Regions from separate parts of the Selenomonas sp. FOBRC9 genome, predicted to be linked through region 2. Evidence: predicted binding sites of a transcription regulator. Region 2 holds the regulator's gene; the other holds the start of a gene.
What was found. The regulator HrcA, encoded in region 2, represses chaperone genes, less so after heat shock. The targets are predictions, from matches to a motif close to TGTTAGCACTCNNNNNNNNNGAGTGCTAACA.
Positions count from the first base shown of each region.

Region 1 (4,425 bases), on a different contig from region 2:
TGGAATTTACAAGCACCATCGCCCCCGGCATGACACACGAGGTACAGGACACCGTCACGGAGGAGAAGACCGCGCGCGTCGTCGGCAGCGGATCGCTCGACGTCTACGCGACCCCCTGCATGGCGGCGCTCATGGAACGCGCCGCAGCTGAGCTATGCCAGCGCGAATGCCCCGTCGGATGGACGACCGTCGGCACTGCACTCTCTATCAGCCACCGTGCCGCAACGCCCGTCGGACTGTCCGTCCGCGCCGTCGCCGAGGTCACGGCGGTCGACGGACGCAAGATCAACCTCAAGGTCACGGCATACGATGCCCGCGAGGAGATCGGTTCCGGCACGCATGAGCGCTTTGCCGTCGCATCGGAAAAATTCTTTGCCAAAGCCGAGAGCAAGCGCTAATCCTTCCTCGTGTAAATAAATATCCATCCGCACAGCAGATAGTTTTTCATTTTTGGGCATCCCCCTAATATCACCGGCAGCGTATAACATGTAACATAAAAAGACGCCCCTCCGAACTTTCGGAGAGACGTCTTTTGTATTACGTAAAACTTTCTATGCACAAAATATGCACAAATCGTTTTGCCAAAATGCTAAAACCGTTTATTTACCGGAACGCATGGGGCATCCTTACATCATGCCGCCCATTCCGCCCATGCCCGGTGCGCCGCCCGGCATCGGAGCCTCAGGCTCCGGCTTGTCGGTGACGAGTGTCTCGGTCGTCAGCACCATTGCGGCGATGGATGCCGCGTTCTGGAGCGCCGAGCGCGTGACCTTTGCAGGGTCGACGATGCCCGCGCCGATCATGTCGACGTAGGTGTTCTCGAGTGCGTTGAAGCCGATGCCGTCGCCCGCCTTCTTAACGCTGTCCACAACGACGGAGCCCTCGAGACCTGCGTTCTCGGCGATCTGGCGTACGGGCGCCTCGATGGCGCGGCGCACGATGTCAACGCCAACCTTAACGTCGCCCTCGGCATTGATTTTATCAAGTGCCGGCAGGATATCGATGAAGGTCGTGCCGCCGCCGGCAACGATGCCCTCTTCGACCGCGGCACGCGTTGCGTTGAGCGCGTCCTCGACGCGGTACTTTTTGTCCTTCATCTCGACTTCGGTAGCTGCGCCGATCTCAACGACCGCAACGCCGCCCGCGAGTTTTGCGAGACGCTCCTGCAGCTTCTCGCGATCGAAATCGGAGGTCGTCTCCGCGATCTGCTTCTTGAGCTGATCGACGCGCGAAGCGATCTGATTCTTGTCGCCCGCACCGTCAACGATGGTCGTCTCCTCTTTCGTAGAGCGCACCTGACGCGCACGACCGAGGTCTGTAAGCGTAACGCTGTCGAGCTTGCGCCCAAGCTCTTCGCTGATGACCGTTCCGCCCGTAAGGATTGCGATATCCTCGAGCATTGCCTTGCGGCGGTCGCCGAAACCCGGCGCCTTGACCGCGAGTGCTTTGAACGTGCCGCGGAGCTTATTGACAACGATCGTTGCGAGCGCTTCGCCGTCGAGATCTTCGGAGATGATGACGATCTGCTTGCCCTGCTTGACCACCTGCTCGAGCACTGGCAGGATGTCCGCAACGGACGAGATCTTGCGATCCGTGATGAGCACATACGGATCGTCCATAATAGCTTCCATCTTCTCGGTATCCGTCACCATGTACGGGGAGATGTAGCCGCGGTCAAACTGCATTCCTTCGACGACAGAGAGGTTCGTGTCCATGGACTTGGACTCCTCGACCGTGATAACGCCGTCCTTGCCAACCTTCTCCATCGCCTCTGCGATGAGGTCGCCGACTTCGCTGTCGCCGGAGGAGATCGCCGCAACCTGCGCGATCTTTGCCTTGGTCTCGACCTTCTGTGCCTTGCTCTTGATCTCCTCGACGAGGGTCTTGACTGCGCACTCAATGCCCTTCTTGACGATCATCGGGTTTGCGCCCGCAACGACGTTGCGCATTCCTTCCTGAATCATCGCCTGTGCGAGGAGCGTCGCGGTCGTCGTGCCGTCGCCTGCGATGTCGTTCGTCTTCGTCGCGACTTCCTTCACGAGCTGTGCGCCCATGTTTTCGAACGGATCCTCGAGCTCGATGTCGCGCGCAATCGTTACGCCGTCGTTCGTGATGGTCGGTGCGCCGTACTTCTTATCGAGAACGACGTTGCGGCCTTTGGGACCGAGCGTTACCTTAACCGCATTTGCCAGTGCGTCAACGCCGCGCCCAAGTGCGCGGCGCGCCTCTTCGTCAAACAAAATCTGTTTTGCCATTACTATATGCCTCCTAAAAGCTGCGTAATCTTACAGAATCGCCAAAATGTCGCTCTCGCGGACGATGAGATAGTCCTTGTCGTCGACCTTGATCTCAGAGCCCGAGTACTTCGAGAATACGACACCGTCGCCCACCTTCACCTCAGGTGTGGCGCGCTGTCCGTTATCCAGCAGCTTGCCCGTGCCAACGGCAACGACTTTGCCCTTCTGCGGCTTTTCCTTCGCCGTGTCGGGGAGCACAATGCCGCTCGCCGTCGTGACATCGCTCTCCGCAACCTCAATGACAACACGTTCGCCCAATGGCTTAATCATGGTATCTGCCTCCTAGTTTCATAACAATGATATTCTACGCTGTTAGCACTCTCATTTACTGAGTGCTAACTCACGATTCATATAGTAATCCATTTAAGTCAAAAAGTCAATAGTCTTTTTATAAAAAAGTCAAACTGCTTTTTGAGGCGGCAAAATCAGCCCTCTTTGAATGCTGCAACAAGGTTCTTGAGGCGCGCCGTACCTTCTTTGAAGGTTTGAATCTTTGCCAAAATATCCTCATACTGCTCCGCCATACCGACGACTTTCTCCGCGATCTTCGTATTGCCGACGGCTCCCTCATGGGTTGCATTGCGGATCTCGTCCATCGCCTGGTTCATTTCATTGACAGCGGAGAGCAGTTGCTGCGAATTTGTCGTCGTATCCTCTGCACTCTTGCGGAAATACGCCGTATCCTTCTCATAGGAGAGCGTGGTTTCATCCATCCGCCCATAGTCGGCATGGACGTCCTCGTCGATGAATTGCAGCAGGCTGTATGCTCCGTCTGAGAGCGCTTGTACGGATGCCGTGACCTGCCCCGTGAGGCCTCTGATCTTCTCGGTGGTCTCGCGCGACTGCTCGGCGAGTTTGCCGACCTCACCCGCAACGACGGCAAAGCCGCGCCCCTGTTCACCGGCGCGCGCCGCCTCAATGCTCGCATTGAGCGCGAGCAGGTTGGTCTGCTCCGCAATTTCAGCAATATCTCGTGTGAGCTGTCCAATCTGGTCGACAACCTTTGCGGATTCGATCGCTTCCTCGACAGAGGCCTTCGTCGCCCCGTAGATGCGATCGGCGCTTGCCCGCGATTGCTCCATCGCCGTCTTGAGCTGTGCGACGCGTCCCACAATCTCGCGCGCATACTCCTCGCTGCGCGCGGCGGCATCCGCCGCCCCCTTAATGCCGTCACTGAGATCGCTGCTGAGATGCTGAACGTTGGAGGTGGACGCCGCCGTCTCCTCCATGCCCGCCGACATCTCCTGCGTTACGGCTGACATGTCCTGTGTGTCGCCGCTGAGACTATTCAGCATCTGCTCAAGCTCGCCGACCATGGCGTCCGTCGTCTCAGCTTCCTCATGCACCTGCTTCATAAAGCCCTGCATTTTGCCGAGTGCCTGCACCACGACGCCGATCTCATCGCGGCGCGCCGAGAGTTCCGCCGGGATCTCGCGGCTCAGATCGCCCGCCGCCACGGCGTTGAGGTGTCCGATCGATGCGGCAAGCGGTCCCGAGATATTATCCGCGATGAGACGCGAAACGAACAGCCCGAATCCGAGCGCGATCAGCAGGATCACCGCAAAGGTGTAGACCGTCTCGTCATAGCGGACATTGTTCGCCTCAAAGACCTGTTTTCCCTGAAACACGTTATCCGGAGTGAGCACATCCATATTGCTCGAAATCACCGTGAGCGACGCAAGATTATTAAAGGCCGCAATGCGATCTTCCGGTGCAGTCCCCATATTGTTGATGGCGCCGACCTTATCCGCGGCGACAGTGAGGTTTTTTTCCAGCTCAGCAATGGTCGCCTGCGCGCGCTCGCTCGTGTCAATCTTTTTGAGTTCCTCCATATCGTGCCGGATTCCGTCAAGATTGCCGAGCACATCGTCCACAAGCACCTTGCGGCTGTCCACGGGCATATCCGTCTGCAACAGATACGGCGTGTTCACACTGATTTTGCGCAGCCGATTGTTCGCATCGTTGAGGTACTGCGTCGTCATGAGGTTGTGGTTATACATATCGTCGAGCGACTCTTTCGCACGGTAGTTCGAGTAGATTCCAACTGACGCAACAATGAGAAGAACGACGAGCAGCGTCACGGAGAGGATAAAAATCTTCGTCCGCACGCTGTAATCTTTGAGTGCAT
Region 1 is NZ_ALJR01000017.1:3,110-7,534, forward strand. It holds gene HMPREF1147_RS04140 (thioesterase family protein) at 1-398, shown strand, start outside; gene groL (chaperonin GroEL) at 627-2,255, opposite strand; gene groES (co-chaperone GroES) at 2,286-2,567, opposite strand; gene HMPREF1147_RS04155 (methyl-accepting chemotaxis protein) at 2,723-4,425, opposite strand, start outside.
Region 1: groES (co-chaperone GroES) is a predicted target of HrcA. The motif match lies at 2,608-2,638, and genes of this name have one in related genera.

Region 2 (4,425 bases):
ATGTGCCGCCGCCAAGGTCGAAGACGAGAATAGTCTCGTCCTTATCCTTATCCAGACCGTAGGCGAGCGCCGCCGCGGTGGGTTCGTTGATGATGCGCAGGACTTCGAGACCTGCGATCTTGCCCGCGTCCTTCGTCGCCTGACGCTGACTGTCGTTGAAATACGCGGGCACCGTAATAACCGCCTGCGTCACCGTCTCACCGAGATATGCTTCGGCATCACTCTTAAGCTTTTGCAGAATCATCGCCGAGATCTCGGGCGGCGTGTAGCTCTTGCCGTCGATCGTGACATGATAGTTCGGATCGCCCATATGGCGCTTGATGGACGAGATCGTACGATCCGGGTTTGAAACCGCCTGGTTCTTCGCCAGACGTCCGACGAGACGCTGTCCATCCTTCGTAAAGCCAACCACCGACGGGGTGATGCGGCTGCCCTCCGGATTCGTGATAACGGTAGGCTCGCCGCCCTCCATCACCGAGACAACGGAGTTCGTCGTACCAAGGTCAATACCAATTACTTTAGCCATTTTATATTCCTCCAAATCAAATATGATGATGTGATTTCTTTTTTGTTAACTGCCGGCGACCTGCACCATTGCGGGACGTATGACGCGTCCCTTTGCGCGGTAGCCCTTTTGCAGCACCTGCGTAACCGTCCCGTCCGAGACGTCCGGGTTCTCGACGCGCATAACCGCCTGGTGCACATTCGGGTCAAAGGGCTGCCCCTCCGCCTCGATATGTTCCAGACCGTTCTTGTCAAGCACCTCTTTGAGCTGGGTGAAGATCATCTCCACGCCCTTGCGGAACGCCTCGCCGTCCGTCTGCTCCACCGCCATCGCCCGCTCGAAATTATCGAGGAGCGGCAGGAGATCGCCGAGTATATTCTGCGTGATAACCGCTGTCAGCTCTTCCTTCTCCTTTGCCGTGCGCCGACGGAAATTTTCAAAATCCGCCTGAAGCCGCAGAATGCGGTCATTTTTCTCTTTGAGCTGCGCTTCGAGCGCGTCGACAGGATCCTCTTCGGGCGCAGTGCCCTCCACCTGAATCTCCGGTTCCACAGCCGTATCTGTGGCTGCTTCGTCCGTTTCGACTTCTTGCTCTGCGGGCTGCACCTCTTCCACCGGTATCTCCTGTACCGGCTCTTCCTTTTCCTGCAAGCTGTTCACCTCTTCTACCACTTCAGACGATGGATCATCTCTGTTAAATTCGTGTTCACATAGTCCAGAATGCGCATTGCCTTCGCGTATTCCATGCGCGTCGGACCGAGCACCGCAATCGTACCGAGCAGTCTGCCGTCCACATGATACGAAGCTGTAATCACGCTCGTATCCCAAAACGCACTGCTCATGTTCTCGCGCCCAATTGTCACTGTCAGCCCCTCGCCCGTATGCGTGTGCAGGATCTCCTTGACGAGATCCTCGTGCTCAAGGGCGTGCAAAATCTCGCGCACACGCTCAAGATCCCGATACTCCGGATGTGCGAGAAGCTGCGACGTACCGCCAAGGTACAAACGCTCCCCGTCACGCCCCTCGAGGGCTCGATGCATGACGTGCATCGCCTCGGCAAATATTGCCTCATCACCGATGTCGTCACGAATGCACCTCAGATCTTCACGCGTCACATCCCGCAGTGCCTTGCCCGCGAGTATGCGGTTAACCGCGTCCGCCATTCGGAGGAAGTCCTCGAAAGAAGCCCCCTCCGGAATCTCAATGACGCGATTCTCGACGAAGCCCGCATCCGTCATGAGGACGGCGATCACATGGCTTTCGCCCATCGGCAGGAACTGCAGCAGGCGAAATGCCGACTGTGCTGCCTGCGGCGCGAGCACGAGCGAAACATTGTGCGTCACATCTGCGATAAGACGCGCCGTCTCTTGGAACATCTCGTCGAGGCGCCGCACGCGTGCACGGTACCATTCGTGAATACGCGTGCGCTCCGTCTCCGTTACGGGAGCGACCGGCAGAAGTCCGTCGACATAGAACCGATAGCCCTTTGACGACGGGATGCGTCCGGCGGATGTATGCGGATGCTCTAGGAATCCAAGCATCTCCAGATCCGCCATCTCGTTTCGGATGGTCGCAGGGCTGATGCCGAGATTATATTTGCGTGCGAGTGTCCGAGATCCGACCGGTTCCGCCGACGCAATATAGTCGTCTACGATCGCCCACAAGATCTTGCTCTTGCGTGCGTCAAGTTCATCCACCATCAACCCCTCTCCTCTCTTTTAACTGTTGTTAGCACTCCATATTGTCGAGTGCTAACCGAATCTATAAAGAATATACAGCGTAAAAAGCAAAAAGTCAAGCGTAAAACGACAAAAAGTCAAATATTTTTTAGCGGATTTATTAGACGCACGAAAAAAGAGCTGCCGCACGATGTCTCCATGCAGCAGCTCTAATATAGTTTGTTTTGAAGTAAATTACTTCAGCTCGACCGTTGCGCCTGCCTCTTCGAGCTTGCCCTTGAGCTCCTCGGCCTCGGCCTTGGCGATGTTCTCCTTGACCGGCTTCGGTGCGCCGTCAACAAGCTCTTTTGCTTCCTTCAGCCCAAGACCCGTTGCCTCACGGACGGCCTTGATGACGTTGATCTTCTTATCGCCTGCGGACGCGAGAACGACAGTGAACTCCGTCTTCTCCTCAGCAGCGGCACCGCCTGCGGGCGCCGCACCGGCAGCTGCGACCGCAACCGGAGCGGCGGCGCTGACACCGAACTTCTCTTCCATTGCCTTAACGAGCTCGGAAAGTTCGAGAACAGTCATGTTCTCAATAGCTTCAAGAATCTGATCCTTATTCATGAGATATACCTCCAAAATTTTGTATGAAATCTGTTATATTCTTCCTTATGCGGACGCTTTCTGCGCACGCACTGCATCAAGCACATAGACGGCGTTGCGGATGACGCCCTGAAGGACGTTCACCGTGTTCGAGATCGGCGCGTTCATGCTGCCCATAAGCTTTGCGATGAGCTCTTCGCGCGACGGGAGCGAGGCAAGTGCCTGCACCTCGTTTGCCTCGATGACCTTGCCCTCGACGGTACCGACCTTGACGGACAGAACGCCTTTGTCGTCGAGCTTGTTCTTCTTGATGTAATCGCAAATAACCTTTGCAGGAGCAACGGCATCCTCCGCGGAGAATGCAAACGCCGTGGTTCCCTCAAGATGCGGGTCAAGCCCCTCGAGCCCAAGCGCATCGGCGGCACGGCGCAGCATCGTATTCTTCACGACATGATAGGTGACACCCGCAGAGCGCAGCTCACGGCGCAGCTCCGTATCCTGCGCGACCGTGAGGCCGCTGTACGTCGTGAATACGGCACCCTTGGCGGAGCCAAGCTGCTCTTTCAGCTTTTCAACGATAACTTCTTTTTTATGATCTGCCATGAAATTGTTTCCCTCCTTTCGTTTATGGAATATAAAAATCTCCGGCTGCTCTGCCGGAGATGAATGTTCTAATTCACGTCCGACCTCGGCAGGCGACTTCGTCGTTAGATGCTTTCGCAAACCTGCTGTCTACAGCCCGGGGAAATTCCGCCGCTCAGGCTTAGCTGAGCGCAACGGGGACGGCAGGTCCCATCGTCGCGACGACCGTGATGGAGCGGATGTACTGCCCCTTTGCCGCTGCCGGCTTTACACGGATGAGCGTTTCGATGACTGCCTGGTAGTTCTCGCGGAGCTTCTCCGCATCAAAGGAGGCCTTCCCGATGGGAACGTGGATATTGCCCGCCTTGTCCGTGCGGTATTCCACTTGACCTGCCTTGATCTCAGAAACTGCTTTCTTGAGATCCATGGTGACGGTGCCGAGCTTCGGGTTCGGCATGAGGCCGCGAGGGCCAAGCACCTTACCGAGACGACCAACCGTGCCCATCATGTCGGGCGTTGCGACGGCGACGTCAAAGTCGAGCCAGCCGCCCTGAATCTTCTGCACAATCTCGTCCGATCCGACGAAGTCCGCACCGGCGGCTTCCGCCTCGGCGACCTTTTCGCCCTTGGCAAAGACGAGAACGCGCTGTGTCTTGCCCGTGCCGTTCGGCAGGACAAGGGCGCCGCGCACCTGCTGATCCGCGTACTTTGGATCGACGCCAAGGCGCACATGCAGTTCGATGGTCTCGTCGAATTTCGCCGTGGCGGTCTTCTTCACGAGTTCCATTGCTTCCTGCGAAGTGTAGAGCTTGCCGCTCTCAATCAGCTTTGCGGCATCTTGGTATTTCTTACCAAATTTTGCCATTGTGTGTTCTCCTTTCGTGGTCACAGCGGGCAGAATGCCCTGCCACAGAGAGCGTCTTAGTCGACGATCTCGATTCCCATGCTGCGGGCGGTGCCCTCGATCATGGATGTTGCCGCCTCAATCGACGCGGCGTTCAGATCCGGCATCTTAGACTCGGCGATCTCGCGCGCCTTTGCACGCGGGAGCTTTGCGACCTTCGTCTTGTT
Region 2 is NZ_ALJR01000048.1:17,764-22,188, forward strand. It holds gene dnaK (molecular chaperone DnaK) at 1-526, opposite strand, end outside; gene grpE (nucleotide exchange factor GrpE) at 572-1,156, opposite strand; gene hrcA (heat-inducible transcriptional repressor HrcA) at 1,171-2,205, opposite strand; gene rplL (50S ribosomal protein L7/L12) at 2,419-2,793, opposite strand; gene rplJ (50S ribosomal protein L10) at 2,839-3,375, opposite strand; gene rplA (50S ribosomal protein L1) at 3,536-4,219, opposite strand; gene rplK (50S ribosomal protein L11) at 4,276-4,425, opposite strand, start outside.